2 regions of the Cupriavidus sp. F041 genome follow, and region 2 is predicted to be linked to the other one. Evidence: riboswitches for the same ligand, from Rfam matches in the RefSeq annotation. Region 2 holds a riboswitch; the other holds the start of a gene.
The links. A riboswitch is a leader RNA that binds a small molecule or an ion and turns the genes downstream of it on or off. The one in region 2 is predicted to bind ZMP and ZTP.
Positions count from the first base shown of each region.

Region 1 (7,830 bases), on a different contig from region 2:
GTCGGCCTCAATCGCGCGCAATCGATGTGGCGGCGTGACGAATATGTCGAACCTGCAAATTTGCCGGCACGCGTGGGTTATGCATTGTCCGATCGCCCGGGTGTTCTGCTGCAGAAGCGGGCCTCGCATTCGGCATAGGACCACCCCAACTCACTACCTGAGATCGCTTATGGAGGACAGAACGACATGGAATCGTCTAGCCCTACCTTCGCAAGCTCGGTGTTGTTCCGCGGTGGCACCGAGTCGGAATGCCGCGTAGATACTGGATTTCGCTTGATTCTTTGGCTCTGAGATGCTACATGAAAGAACATGCACATCTTCGAACGAGAAGTCAACGGCCATCGCTACCGTATTGCCGCGCAGTCGGTGTGGGACGCGGAGCGGGGCCGTTCCGTCGCACGCCAGGTCGTGCTGGGACCGGCCGAGCCGCCGCGAGTGGCGGATCTGAGCGCGACCCAGACGGTGGGCACGCGCGGGGTCGGCGACGTCGGAGCCTTGATCTGGGTGGCCGAGCAGCTGGACTTGGTCGGGCAGATTGATCGCGCGTGCGCAGGGGTTGGCGCCAAGGATGGCCCGTCGGTGGGTGAGTTGGCGGTGGCTGTGGCGATTCAGCGTGCGTGTGCGCCGGGACCCAAGTGCGAGCTGGGTGATTTTCTGGACGCGAGTTTGCCGCGGCTGTCGTGTTTGCCGGGGTCCGCGTTCACCGGTCAGGCCTTTCATCGCGTCGCGCAGCAGGTGACCGATGAGCAGTTGGAGCAGGCTCAGGTGGCCATCGCGAAGGCCGCGGTGGCCCGCTTCGAGCTGTCCGCCGACGTGCTCGCGTTCGATACGACGAACTTCGATACCCACATCGACACGCAGACGCCCGGCGAACTGGCCCGGCGAGGCCACGCCAAGAGCAAGAGAAGTGACCTGCGTGTCGTAGGGCTTGGCGTCCTGGTCAGCGAGACCGGGCATGTGCCGCTGTTGTATCGGACGTATCCCGGCAACGGCTCGGACCAGGCCGTGCTCGCGGCGTGCCTGGGTGGGTTGGCGCAGTTGCACGAGGCACTCGACAGCGGTGAGGGCCGCGCGCGGCCGGCGCAGCGCACGGTGGTACGGGACGGCGGGTTTTGGAGCCCGCAACTGGAACTCGATCTCGATGCCGCCGGCTACTACAGCCTCATCTCGTTGCCACTGGGGCACAAGGCCGCAGAGGAGGCGCTGCAGATGGCGGCGCAGCGCGGTGCCATGAAGCCGCTGTCGGGCAAGCTCAGCGACGTGCGGGCGGCGCGGGTTCGGACCACGGTCGGCGAGTTGGATCGCACGCTCGTCGTGGTGGAGAGCCAGGAGTTGCTGGCGGGCCAGAAACGCGGGATCGCGACGGCACTGCGCAAGGCGAAGGTGGAACTGAGCACGCTGGAGGAGTTGGTCCAAAAGGGCCGCATCACGCGCAGCCGGCTGGAGCTGCGGGTCAAGAAGGCGCTCGCTCGGGAACACCTATCGAGCTTCGTCGTGACCACCATCGCCGGCAGCGAAGCGGTACCGACCTTGCATTGGCACGTCGATGCCACGTTGCGCCGCGAACTGGAGAGAACACGGCTGGGCAGGCGGGTGCTGTGTACGGATCGGCACAACTGGAGCACCGGGCGAATCGTTTCCGCCTTCCGAGGACAGTGGAACGTCGAGGAGCTGTTCCGCAGGGCCAAGAAAGGCGGCGTGGTTCCCTGGGGACCGTCACACCAGTGGGCCGATGGATCGTTGCGTCTGCACACCTTCGCGACCGTGCTCGGCCTGATGCTCGTGAGCTTGGCGAAGATTGCCCTGCGGACCGACGCTTCGGCCCGTCGCATGATGGAAGGACTGGCCGAGATCAAGGTGACGTTGGTGAGGACGAAGACCGGGGCAGCGGGACGACGGCCAACGGCAATGCTGGCGCCGAAGCTCACGGCCGAGCAGCGCCGCGCCGTGAAGGTTTTCGAACTGCAGCGGTGGGGACCAACGTTATTTCATGTATGACCTGGGCGCCCGTTCAGCCACGATTGACGGGCAAGAACCGTCGATCCGGCCCCTTGCTTTGCGAAAGTAGGGCTAGGGTTGCGCCGCTGCATGTGGGCATCATTGGCGTCGGAAACTGGGCAAAGCATGGGCACCTACGCGTGCTCGACCTGTTGCCTCAATTCTCGCTCGACGCGGTGTTCAGCCATCGACGCGACGCCGCCGAAGCGGCGGCACGCGACTATCGGATCGGGCGGGTTGCGTCTTCGGTCGACGCCCTTATCGAGAGTCCCGACATTGACCTCGTGGTAGTGCTGAACACGGCTCCGCAACATGCACAGACGGTGCGGCGCGTCATCGCGGCCGGCAAGGATGTGTACTGTGAATGGCCTTTGACGACCACGGTAAGCGATTCTGAGGAACTGCTGCGACTCGCTGGGGAGCGAGGCGTGCGTCATGTCGTTGGGCTACAGCGTCGCCTCGCGCCGCACAATCGCTACGTCCGCGACCCGATTGCGCAAGGCTACCTCGGCACGCTACGCTCAGTGCGGATGCACGTGAACATGAACTATTTTCAGGCGACGCGCACACGCTCGCTCCAATGGACCGTGCCGCCCGAGAATTTTTCGTCAGTTGTCGCGATCTACGGCGGTCACTTCCTCGACATGCTCTTCGCAGCCACGGGCTGGCCCATTTCAATTGCGGCGCTCACGCCGAACCAGTTTCCCGTGGTCACGATCAAGGAGACCGGCGATTCCACGCCGACATCGGCACCCGATCAACTCGCGCTCGTGGGATTGCTGGCCCAGCGCGCCGTACTCTCCGTACATATCGAGGGTGGCAAACGCAACGGCTCGGGTGTCCAGATCGACATCACCGGCACGGAAGGTGACCTGCGCATCACGAACGCGTCGGCGTTCGGTGATGTCGGCGAGGACTACCAAATCCTCGGTGCGCACGGCGACAAGCAGCCGCTCAAGACGCTCCAGGTTCCAGAGAACTATCAGCGTCTTCCAGCCTCGAATCTGCCTTCCTCGTTGCTTGAACTGGCCGAGCTGTATTGGGCCTATGCTGACGACGTGGCGAACGGAACGCGCACTGCGCCAACATTTGCGGATGCAGTGCGGATGCATAGGCTGCTCGAACGTGCGCAGACTTCGTTCTGTACGCAGCAGTTTGTGGGGGTGTCGACTGCCACGTAACAAACTCTTCTTCGGAAGCTGTGCCAGATGGACTGCGCCTGAGCTCGACTGTGCCCATTTTTGCCCGTTGCGAACGGGCAATATCGACAAATGCGCGTAGCGCGGCTCGAACAGGATGCGCGTTTGTCGCAATCGTGCCGCGGGGCGAGCAGGGTTGAGGCGCAGTGTTCCCTTCGGAACCCAATGAACGCCGACGTATTGGCGAGGTGTCGCTATTTCTTGGATTCGTATGCCATCCGCACCGCCAGACCTGTCAGAACGCTTCCCATCAGCCAGCGCTGCACCAATAGCCACAGCGGGCGTCCTGACAGGAAGGTAGATATCGATCCGGCCGTCACGGCGATAAGTGCATTCACAGCGAGGCTCATCGAAATCTGAACGCTGCCGAGTGCCAGCGATTGGGTAAGAACACTGCCGTGTCCTGGCGTAATAAATTGGGGAAGCAGAGACAGATACATGACGGCGATTTTTGGATTCGCCAGGTTAGTGATAAACCCCATGCTAAAGAGCTTCATTGGGGAATCGACCGGTAGGTCGCGCACTGCAAACGCGGACCGTCCGCCCGGTTTGACCGCTTGCCAGGCAAGATATAAAAGGTACAAAGCGCCGCCAAAGCGAAGCGTGTCGTATGCGTAAGGTACCGCAAATATGAAAGCCGTAATTCCGAATGCCGCACAGAGCATATAGAACACAAAGCCCAGAGCAACACCTCCCAACGAAATGAGGCCTGCGCGTCTACCTTGGCAAATTGAGCGGGAAATTATATAAATCATGTTCGGCCCCGGCGTTAGAACCATTCCCAACGCCACAAGAGCGAACATGAGCAAATGTGCGAAATCAGGCATAACCCATCTCCAAGGATAGTAGGTAATGCCCAGGCGCGCGGCGGCTAGCAACCTCACGCTCCCCGATAGTGCTCTATCTGTATGCGCCAGTCACATGAGTGTAAAGATCATAGCACAGGAGAAAATGCTCCAGGCTCGCCCTCGGAGGAGCCGTAGTTGTGCGCTTACAGGCAAGCAGCGAACATGGGATGATCACTGGCGTCCGTCGGACTGACAGAGTGGACCGATCGGCTTTCCGGACTTCAGATTTTCTGCCAAGGAACTAGCCGGAAATGCGCGGTTCCTGCCGGAATGGCCTGATACTAACGGTGCCCAAAACCGCGTCTTGGCAACCAGAGGCGCCGACTTTCTAATCGCGGTGTACTGGTGGCTGCGGCGGTAATCGTGTGTTGTCGTCGATCTATGGTGCAATGTCTTACCACGCTATATTCTCGGATCATCGGATCGCCCGGCAGACGAACGTCCCCTAGCCGGAATTTTGAAAGACTGTTATGGGCCCTGGAGGACGGTGGTGACGGAATTTCCGTTGGCCGTATATAGCAGCTTTTTGGGGCGCCAGTAAGGCGACCGTCTAGCATTCCGCTGCCTACAAGAAAATCTAATTCTGTCCGCGAAAACGCTAACTACGGGCTACTTCGTCATCGGGTACGCTCATGGATGATTGCCAGTTCGCTCCGCCGACAGCGGCGCTGGTCCGCTTGGTCGCCATACCCATGGGATATCCACCGAAGATTAGGCCTTCTTCTGTGAGGTCTTGCGGCAGGGAGACGTCAGCCAGGAAGCGCTTCAGGACGACAATCGTTCTAGATCTCATGCAAGGAATATCATGTTGAGGCATATTCTGCTGGTTGCGATTCTGGCGCCTGCCACCTTCATTTCGGGATGCAAATCGATAGCAAATGGCGCGCCGACTGCAAACACGGCGGCGGGCACGACGCAAGGCGAAAGCTCAGTCAGCCAGTCGGAGACGCGCTCAATCGCGAAAGATGCCTACATCTACGGATTCCCCATCGTAGAGGCATACAAGACCCTATATGCCCAGGCAGTTGACAAAGGTGGTCCGAATTACAAGGCACCCTTCAACCAGATCGGCAACACAGCCAATGTCTTCACGCCGAAGGACACGGCGATCATCACGCCGAATTCCGACACGCCTTATTCGTTCGTGTGGATGGATCTGCGTGCCGAGCCAGTTGTGTTGACCCTGCCGCCGATAGAGGCGCAGCGCTACTATTCCGTGCAACTGATTGATCTATACACGCACAACTTCGCCTACCTCGGAACGCGGACAACGGGCAACAAGGGCGGTAACTACATCATCGCCGGCCCGGGATGGACAGGCGAAACCCCGGCCAATATCAATGGCGTGATCCGCACCGAGTCGAACATTGCCTATGCGCTCTATCGGACCCAGCTCTATGACAAGAAGGATCTCGCCAACGTGAGACGTATCCAGCGCGGGTACAAAGTCAAAACGCTGAGTGCATTTCTTGGAACGAAGGCGCCCGCACCAGCAACGCCGATCCCCTGGCCTCAGCCGGCGCCGGGCATGACCGATACGCCGGCGATCTTCCGCTATCTGAGTTTCTTGCTCCAGTTTGCTCCGACGGATCCGAGCGAGAAAGACCTCATGGAGCGCTTCGCCAAGATCGGTGTGGGCCCGGGCCTGCCATTCGATGAACGCCAGGCGCCCCCCGTCGTGCAGAAGGCGCTGGCCGATGGCATCGCTGACGGGAAGGCGGAGTTTGCGCAATTCGTAAAGACGAAAGTTGATACTCATGAGGTAAGTAGCGGTGATTTCTTCGGTACGCGCGCCTACCTGAAAAACAACTATCTGTACCGCTATACCGGCGCGGCGCTTGGCATCTTCGGCAATTCGGCGGATGAGGCAAATTATCCGGCGTACTTCGTGGATGCGGACGGCCAGCCGCTTGATGCGTCGACCGGGCGCTACGTGATGCATTTCGACAAGAATGGGCTGCCTCCGGCGGATGCGTTTTGGTCGCTGACGATGTATGACGGCAAATCGAAGCTTCTGGTCGACAATCCTCTCAATCGATATCTGCTCAACTCTCGCATGCTCGGCCGGCTCCAGCGAGACGCCGACGGCGGCCTTACGTTCTACGTCCAGCACGATTCCCCTGGCAAGGCCAAGGAAAGCAACTGGCTACCGGCGCCTGCCGGACCGTTCTACGCAATCATGCGGATCTATATGCCGAAGCCCGAGGTAGCGTCAGGCCGATGGCAGCGTCCACCGCTAAAGCGGGTTGATTGATGAGGCGTGACCAGGTTCAATAGTGGCGCTGCCGTTAAATAAATGTGCGATCGCGAGCAAACGAATGGAATCTTTCATGAGAACAACACTAACCTCCGCCTGCGCCATATGCGCCACGCTCGCCACGCTTGGCACCGCGCAATCGCAACCTGCGGTGACGCCGCCCGGTGGCGCCCCTGTTCCCGTAACGGTCGACAACTTCATCCGTGCGGAGACCGATATGTATGTCGGGGGACTCGCCAAACAGGGCGGTGTGGGCAAGCTGCTTCATCGCCGGGAGCCTGCGTCGATCGACCATCAGACGGTGATCCGCCTCAACCGCGACACCCTCTATTCGTCTGGCGTCTTTGACCTTGACGCCGGCCCGGTGACCATCACCCTGCCGGACCCGGGCAAGCGCTTCATGTCCATGCAGGTCATCAATGAGGACCATTACGTGCCGAACGTGTTTTACGGCGCGGGCACCCATACCCTGACTCGCGAGAACGTCGGCACGCGCTACGTGGTCACCGCGATCCGCACACTCGTCGACCCCAACAGCCCGAACGACATCAAGCAAGTCCACGCCCTGCAGGACGCTATCAAGGTCAGCCAGAAAGTGCCCGGCAAGCTCGAAACGCCCAACTGGGATCCGGTCAGCCAGAAGAAGGTCCGCGATGCCCTCCTGGTACTGTCTTCGACGATGCCGGACTTCAAGAAGGCGTTCGGCACAAAGGAGGAGGTCGATCCGGTACGGCGCCTGATCGGCACAGCGGCAGCCTGGGGCGGCAATCCCGACAAGGACGCCACCTATCTCAACATCACCCCCGCCAGGAATGACGGCGGGACCGTCTATCAGCTCAATGTCAAGGATGTGCCAGTGGATGCGTTCTGGTCGGTGAGCGTCTACAACGCCGAGGGCTACTTCCAGAAGAATCCCGCCAACGCCTATACGATCAACAACCTCACGGCGAAGAAGGGCAGCGATGGTTCGATCCCGATCCATTTCGGCGGCTGCGACACGCAGGTGCCCAACTGCGTGCCGATTGTCGCTGGCTGGAACTACACGGTGCGCCTGTACCGGCCTCGCGCGGAAATTCTCTCGGGTGCCTGGACCTTCCCCGAGCCCCAGCCGGTCAATTGAGCTGGCAACGCAACTATCGGCTCTACCGAAGGCGACAGCGGCTCGTCGACCTGGGCAGCCGCATGATCCGTGCAGTTCCGACCGTACGGAAATGACCGCTTTCATCCGTCCGCCGCCCGGTCGGTGAGGAGGGGCTAGTGGTCGTCCAGTTCGCCGCCATGTCGATCTGGGGCAGCGGTCGGGGTCAGCCGTGGCATGGGCTGCAGCTTTATGTCACGGGCTGGCCATGCATCCCTTTGGGAAGGCCTCAGGTAAGCGCCGCTTACACTCCGTATCCTGCCTACCGGCTGGTGCGCGAAATCTCGATATCGTTGGGCCGCACCAGTTGGTCCGCGTCATCCACCAGCGCGGCACGCACCTGACGCCGCTCCGGGCGGGTGTGCAACTCCACCGGCCCCTTGCCGCTGG
Region 1 is NZ_JBVASY010000001.1:498,023-505,852, reverse strand. It holds gene ACZY0R_RS02315 (IS1634 family transposase) at 310-1,998, shown strand; gene ACZY0R_RS02310 (Gfo/Idh/MocA family protein) at 2,091-3,179, shown strand; gene ACZY0R_RS02305 (LysE family translocator) at 3,392-4,024, opposite strand; ZMP/ZTP riboswitch at 4,045-4,128, opposite strand; gene ACZY0R_RS02300 (DUF1254 domain-containing protein) at 4,851-6,299, shown strand; gene ACZY0R_RS02295 (DUF1254 domain-containing protein) at 6,376-7,422, shown strand; gene ACZY0R_RS02290 (winged helix-turn-helix transcriptional regulator) at 7,703-7,830, opposite strand, start outside.
Region 1: it holds a riboswitch for ZMP and ZTP, as region 2 does, so the genes downstream of both, ACZY0R_RS02305 (LysE family translocator) here and glyA (serine hydroxymethyltransferase) in region 2, are expected to answer to the same signal.

Region 2 (7,830 bases):
TAGTCGGCGATCTTGTGCCCGGCGACGCGCAACTGGTTCGGCCCGACGGTGAAGGCCAGTCCGCCAAGGCTCTGACCCTTGACGGTGTCGTAGAGGCGGAAGCGCACGTCGTACTGGCCATTGCCGGTCGGGGTCACGCTGCCGGCCACGAAGGCGTCGGCGCCGCGCGACTTCCAGTTGCCAAGGTCGGCATTGGCGGATTCGGCCACGGTGACGCCAGCCGGATCGATATTGCGGAAGCGCCCGCTGCGCTGCAGGTCGCCGCGGATGATGGCGGTGACATTTTGCGGGGCCTGTGCTTCGCCCTGGAAGTTGGCGGTGGCGATCGGGAACTGGCTGGCGCCTACGCCGGTGATTTCAACGTTCAGTTGCGCCTGTGCGCTGCCGGCCGAAAAGGCCAGCGCCACGGCCAGCCAGGCAAACAGGGCGTTCGCGCGGGTGTTGTGCCGCCGTGCGGCTAGCCAAAGGGGGGCCCAAAGCTTTCGCATGCTGCTCCTCAGTCGAGATCAATATTCATCGAGCGCGGCCGGCAAACTGGAAGCCGTGGTACGGGCAAGCATGTCGCATGCCCGTATCGCGTGCACCGGGGGACATTTGCCGGCCGCGTCAGGCAACCTATCATCCTAGCGCCGGGATAGCCCGGCTTCGACGCAGGTTGCAATCTGTTGCAATTCGAAAACACCCGTGCCATCGCTATCGCCACGCTCCCTCGCCTTAGTCGTTCGGCTTGAACGTGATGGTAAAGCTGGCCGGCGCCTTGCCATTCTCGTCGCGGGGCAGCGGGTCCGAGCGCTCGACGGCGCGCAGCACCGCGCTGTCCCAGGCGGCATTGCCGCTGGACTTCGCCAGCCGCGACGACATCAGGGAGCCATCCGGCGCGAGCTGGACGGACACCACCGCGGCCGGATTGCCAGGCACGTCTTCAGTAAATACGATATTCGGCTTGACGCGGCGACGCACGCGGTCCGGGTAGCCTGGCGAAGCCTTGCCGCCCGAGCCGGCGCCGCTGCCCGCGCTGCTGCCGACACCGCCGGCGCCACCGGCGGTACCCGAGCCACCGGCCAGGGCCTGCAGGCGTGCCAGTTCGCCATGGCGCTGGGCATTGGCGGCAGCGTCGCGCTTGGCCTTGGCGTCGGCATCCGCCTTGGCCTTCGCGTTGGCGGCGGCCTTGGCTTCCGCGTTTGCCTTGGCGGTGGCGGCGGCCTTGGCATCGGCATTTGCCTTCGCCTTGGCGTCCGCATCGGCGCGCGCCCTGGCATCGGCCTCGGCACGGGCCTTGGCATCGGCGCGGGCCTTCGCTTCGGCATCCTTGCGCTCCCGCTCGGCCTGTTCCTTGCGCTGTTGATCGTGCTGGATGGCGGCCTGCTTGCGCGCGTCGTCCTTGCGCTGCGTCTCCTTCTTCTGATCTTCTTTCTTCTGCTCCTCGCGGCGTTGTTCTTCGCGGCGCAGGTCTTCCTTATGCTGGGCTTCCTTGCGGGCCGCCTCCTGGCGCTCGGCTTCCTGGCGCGCGCGCAGGTCGGCCTGCTTGCGCGTCTCCTCGCGGGCGGCGGCTTCGGCCTGGCGGCGCTTTTGCTGCTGGAGGGCGATCTCGGCGTCTTCTTCGGCGCGCGACTTCACTGCCGGCGCGGGCGGCGCGGGGCGCGCCTGCTCCACCGGCACAGGTGCGGGCAGCGGAGCCGGAAGCGGCATCGGCGCGGGGGTTGCGGGGATCTCGTCCCAGAGTTCGGCTTCGGCGCCGACGGGCGTGCTGCTCTGCCAGTGCACGCCAAAATACAGCACGATGCCAAGCAGCAGGTGCATGAAAACCGCGAGCAGGAAGGAACGCAGGGTTCCCCGCTCCGGGGCCGGCTGATAAGGATAGGCGGCGGTCTTCATGGCGGGCGGCGGTGCTTACTTGGGCTTGACCATCAGGCCGACGCGCTTCACGCCATCGGCCTTGAGCACCGACATCACGTCGAGCACGGCCTCGTACTTGACCGAGCGGTCGGCAGCGATCACCACCGGCTGGTCGGGATTCTCGTTCTGGCGCTGGCGCACGAAATCGATCAGGCCCTGCTTGTCGAGCTTGCGCTCGAAGGCATTGCCGGCGCCATCCTTGCCGCGCGCGGTGAGCGCGCCGTCTTCATGCACGGTAACGACGATGGGCGGCGCTTTCTGCTGCTGCGTGGCATTGGCCACGCTGGGCAGATCGACCACGGCAGGGTTCACGATCGGTGCGGCCACCATGAAAATGACGAGCAGCACCAGCATCACGTCGATGTAAGGCACGACATTGATGTCGGCGCTGGCCCGGCGGCGCGAGCCGCCGCGGCGCTGTATCGCTGCCATTGCAGGGTTCTCCTTGACCGATGACGTTGGTGGCTTCGGCGCTTTAGCGGGTCTGCCGTTGCAGGATATTCAGGAATTCTTCCATGAAGCTCTCGAAACGGATGGCCAGGCGATCCACTTCGGTGGCGTAGCGGTTGTACGCGATCACGGCAGGAATCGCCGCAAATAGACCGATGGCGGTGGCGACCAGCGCCTCGGCAATGCCGGGCGCAACCGCGGCAAGCGTCGCTTGCTGCACGTTGGACAATCCGCGGAAGGCGTTCATGATGCCCCACACCGTGCCGAACAGGCCGATATAAGGACTGACAGAGCCCACCGAGGCCAGGAACGGAAGATGCGATTCCATCACATCCATCTCGCGCTGGTAGGCCGCACGCATGGCGCGCCGGGCTGCGTCGAGCAGCGCCCCGGCGTCGTGGTTGCGCTCACGCGCCTTCAGGTACTCGCCCATGCCGGACTCGAAGATCCGTTCCAGCGCGCCCGTGCTGTGGCGATTGTTGGCCGCGCTCTGGTACAGCGCCTGCAGGTCGCCGCCAGCCCAGAAGTCGCGCTCGAAGCCCTCGGTCTGGCTGCGCGCCGAGCGCAGCGAGAAATGCTTGCGGAAGATATATGTCCACGAAAACAGGGACATCACCAGCAGCAGGGCCATGACGGCCTGCGCCAGCACACTGGCGTGTAGCACCAGCGAAATGATCGACAGGTCTTGCGTGACGGTCACGGGATTCATCGAGCGGTCTTGATGGTTGCTAGAACGGGAGCGGGAATGGGCGTCGGGCGAAATGTGTTGCGATCGACACATCCAACCCGGATGGCGCCGGTAGCCAGCAATTGCTCACCACGCCAGGCTTCCTGGGCGAATTGGACAGACGCCGGACCAACCCGTTCAATCCGGGTCCGGATATCAAGCATGTCGTCCAGACGGGCGGGGGCATTGTAGTCCACCGCCGTGCTTCTGACGATGAAGACGACGCCGGTCTCATCGGCCAGCGCTTGCTGTTCGATGCCAAGCGAGCGCAGCCACTCGGTCCGGGCGCGCTCGAAGAATTTCAGGTAATTGGCGTAGAACACCACGCCGCCCGCGTCGGTGTCTTCCCAGTACACCCGCAAGGCCCACACATTGTTGCTCATGGCCGCGATTGTAACGGACAGCCGGCCCCACCCGGTGTATACCCTCACCCGACATTACAACAATTACATTACCTGACAGACTAGCCGTTGACTTTCGGGCAGCGGGCCCTTTCCGCCTTCTTGCAGCGAGCCGGCGCCTCGCGTTAAACTGCCGCCAACCATTCCATCTTGCGCGACTGGCGAAGTCAGTGGGCACTACCACGAGGAAGCGCAAGTTTCTCTGGCGCGATGTATCAAGCGCCTGCCGCTCGCCTGGGCAGCGAATGGGAAGCAGGGTGCGCCCTGCGCCGGACTAGCCACGCTTTCCGGCGCTGGTCGCATGTGCCTTCCCCGCGCGCCCTACCCCGAAGCCGATTCGGATCTCCTTTTTTTCAGACGAGTTTTCGCCATGTTCGAACGCAGCCGCTATACGATCGACCAGATCGACCCCGAGCTTTTTGCCGCTATCCAGAAAGAAGACCAGCGCCAGGAAGAGCACATCGAGCTGATCGCCTCGGAAAACTACACCTCGCCGGCCGTGATGGCCGCCCAGGGTTCGCAACTGACCAACAAGTACGCCGAAGGCTATCCCGGCAAGCGCTACTACGGTGGCTGCGAGTATGTCGACATCGTCGAGCAGCTCGCCATCGACCGCGTCAAGCAACTGTTCGGCGCCGAAGCCGCCAATGTGCAGCCCAACTCCGGCTCGCAGGCCAACCAGGGCGTGTTTTTCGCCGCCCTGAAGCCGGGCGACACCATCATGGGCATGAGCCTGGCCGAAGGCGGCCACCTGACCCACGGTATGGCACTCAACATGAGCGGCAAGTGGTTCAACGTGGTGAGCTACGGCCTGGACGCCAACGAAGACATCGACTACGTTGCGCTGGAAAAGCTGGCACAGGAAAAGAAGCCCAAACTGATCATCGCCGGCGCCTCGGCCTTCGCCCTGCGCATCGACTTTGAACGCATCGCCACGGTTGCCAAGTCTATCGGCGCCCTGTTCATGGTCGACATGGCCCACTACGCCGGCCTGATCGCCGCCGGCGAGTACCCGAACCCGGTTCCGCACGCCGACTTTGTCACCACGACCACCCACAAGAGCCTGCGCGGCCCGCGCGGTGGCGTGATCCTGATGAAGGCCGAGCATGAGAAGGCCATCAACTCGGCCATCTTCCCCGGCATCCAGGGCGGCCCCCTGATGCACGTGATTGCCGGCAAGGCCGTGGCCTTCAAGGAAGCCCTGTCGCCCGAGTTCAAAACCTACCAGCAGCAAGTGGTCAAGAACGCCCGCGTCATGGCCGAAACGCTGACCGAGCGCGGCCTGCGCATCGTCTCGGGCCGCACCGAGAGCCACGTGATGCTGGTCGACCTGCGCGCCATGCAGATCACCGGCAAGGAAGCAGAAAAGGTCCTGGGCGAAGCGCATATCACCGTCAACAAGAACGCCATCCCCAACGACCCGGAAAAGCCCTTCGTCACTTCGGGTATCCGCCTGGGTTCGCCGGCCATGACCACCCGCGGCTTCAAGGAAGAAGAAGCCCGCCAGGTGGCCAACCTGGTCGCCGACGTGCTGGAGAATCCGCACGACCTGGCCAATATCGCCAGCGTGCGCGAGCAAGTGGCAGCCCTGACCAAGCGTTTCCCGGTCTACGGCTGATCCCCCTGCGCCACCCGCCCACGCGCGGGTGGCCGGCAGTCCGCCGCGGCGCGCCAGCGCTGCCGGCGGGCCTTGCCAACCCAGCCCAGCGCAACACAGAATGACAAGACGCTGCACGCGCAGCAAGCGCCCCGGCTCAAACTTCGAGGTGGTCAGGCATGAAATGCCCCTTTTGCGCTCATTCCAATACCCAGGTCCTGGACACGCGCATGTCCGAAGAAGGCGATACAGTCCGCCGCCGCCGCCGCTGCGAATCCTGCGACCGCCGCTTCACCACCTATGAGCGGATCGAACTGTTCTTCCCCGCCATCGTCAAGAAAAACGGCTCCCGCGCGGACTACACCCGCGACAAGCTGAAGGACTCCATGCGCCTGGCGCTGCGCAAGCGCCCGGTCTCCGCCGAGGCCATCGACGCCTCCATCACCCGCATCGAAGAAAAGCTGCTCGCGCTCGGCGAGAAGGAAATCCCCAGCAGCCAGGTCGGGGAACTGGTCATGCGCGAACTGCGCCGGCTCGACAAGATTGCATATATCCGGTTTGCTTCGGTGTACCGGAGCTTTGAAGACGTGTCGGAATTCCGCGACATGCTGGATGAATTTTCAACGTCTACCCCACGAAAGCAGTAGAAAAAGTAACGGGAACGTTGTTTAATCCTTTCCAAATTGTGCCCTAGGCTGCATTCCCATAACTATAGTTCCGCCTGGGTAGTAGTGACAAAACAATAGAACGAAGCCAAAAGAACGAAGTCTTTTCGGACGAGGGTCAGAATGGGTCAGTCAAGCTGTCGGGGGACGGCCGGCTTTGCCATGCTCGAAGCATTGGTGGCAATGGTCGTATTGGCGATTGGCGTGCTCGGGGTCGCCAGCCTGCTCCTCAATTCCTCGCGTTTTTCCCAGCAAGCCTCCTACGATACCGTTGCCATGCAGCTGGCCACCGAAATGGCCGAGCGCATGCGTGCGAACACTGCCGTCTCCGGCGTGGGCGCGGCCGCCGAGGCCCTCACGCCCAACCTGTATTTCATCGACACCCAGACCAGCCAGCTGCCCGCGCTGACGCGTAATCCCTATACGACGGCCTGCGCCAGCACGCTGCTTTCCTGCGCGCAGGACACGGCCCGCTTCGATGTGATCGAGTGGTGGAACCGGGTAGCCGCAGCCCTGCCCGGCGGCCGCGCGGTGATCTGCCGCGATACCGTTGCCTATAACCAGACGTCCGGCTTTTCCTGGGGCTGCACGGCCGCTGCAAGCGGCCGTGTCGACGATGCGCCGATCGTCATCAAGGTCGGGTGGATATCGCGCCTGAGCAGCAAGACGCTGGGGACCGGCGCCGATCTCGCCGACATGAACACGCGGCCGCAGATCGTCATCGTCGCCACGCCCGGCACGGTAAACTGATGCGTACGCTCCGCAAGCCGTACCGGCATGCCCAGTCGGGCATGTCGCTGGTCGAACTGATGGTCGCGATGGTCCTCGGCCTGTTGCTGACACTGGCAGCGACCGCCGTTTATTTGGGCAGCCGCACCAACTACAGCACCATCGACGACACCACCGCGCTCGACGAGAAGGGCCGTTTTGCCCTGGACACCATCGTCCGCATCGTGCGGCAGTCCGCATGGACCAACTACGCCGGCAACAGCGCGCCGGCAACAAACCCGGCCAGCGGGCCCATCGCCCAGGCGCCTGGCGGCATCATGCCGACCACCGTCGCGTTGTCACCCACGATCAGCGGCGTCGACAACTGCGCCAGCCCGGGCCAGGACGCGAGCCTCAACCTGTCGTGCCTGCCGGGCACCACCAACCCCGTGAACAAGAGCGACGTGCTGCAGGTGCGCTTCTTCGGTTCGGGCACGCCGTCGGATCGCACCGTGCCCGACAACAGCATGATCGATTGCTCCGGCAATGGCGTCGCGGAACCACAAGCATGGGAGGACGCGGACCTTGCGCGCGGCTTCGCGCGCTTCTTCGTGGCGCCAGACCCCAACGACCCGAGCGGCAACCCGCAACTGATGTGCGGCTATCGCGCTCGCGATGCATCCAACAAGGAAATCTCGAACACCGCGATCACGTCCGTGCCAATCATCTCCGGTGTTGAGGTGTTCCAGGTGCTGTACGGGGTCGACACCAACAATGACTACATCCCTGACCGCTACCTGCCGGCCACGGATGTGCTGGCGCTGGCCACCAGATGGCAAACCGTCGTGTCGCTGAAGATCGCCCTGGTACTCGTCGGCGACGCCGCGACCAGCCTGGCGCCGGAGGTGCCCACTTTCCAGCTCTTCGGCACGCTCTATGGGGGCGACAGCACCGTCAACAACGCGACCTACAAGCCGACCACGCAGCTACAGCGCATGCGCCGCCAGTACTCGGTCACCGTCCAACTGCGCAACGTCGCAACGTGCCGCACTTGCTCCCCTTCATGAGCGCCCCTCTCAAGCCAGCCGCCCAGCGCGGCATTGCCCTGATCACCGGCCTGGTCATGCTCCTGATGATCAGCATCATGGCCGTGGCCGGCGCACGCCTGGCGATCAACAGCAAACGCATGGCATCCAACCAGCGTGACCGCGACCTTGCAGTGCAAGCGGCCGAAATGGCGCTACAGGATGCCGAGATGGACATCCAGGGTGTCGTTGCCGTCAACGGCCGCTCCGCCCTGTTCTCTGGCAGCAATCCCAACCTGCTGCCTTTCGTCGCCGGCTGCAACACGGGGAGCGCGCCTGGCGCAGCCTTCCAGGGCCTGTG
Region 2 is NZ_JBVASY010000002.1:3,081,419-3,089,248, forward strand. It holds gene tolB (Tol-Pal system beta propeller repeat protein TolB) at 1-488, opposite strand, end outside; gene tolA (cell envelope integrity protein TolA) at 715-1,875, opposite strand; gene tolR (protein TolR) at 1,891-2,328, opposite strand; gene tolQ (protein TolQ) at 2,372-3,055, opposite strand; gene ybgC (tol-pal system-associated acyl-CoA thioesterase) at 3,052-3,456, opposite strand; ZMP/ZTP riboswitch at 3,619-3,721, shown strand; gene glyA (serine hydroxymethyltransferase) at 3,845-5,092, shown strand; gene nrdR (transcriptional regulator NrdR) at 5,251-5,718, shown strand; gene pilV (type IV pilus modification protein PilV) at 5,899-6,486, shown strand; gene ACZY0R_RS31670 (PilW family protein) at 6,486-7,511, shown strand; gene ACZY0R_RS31675 (pilus assembly PilX family protein) at 7,508-7,830, shown strand, end outside.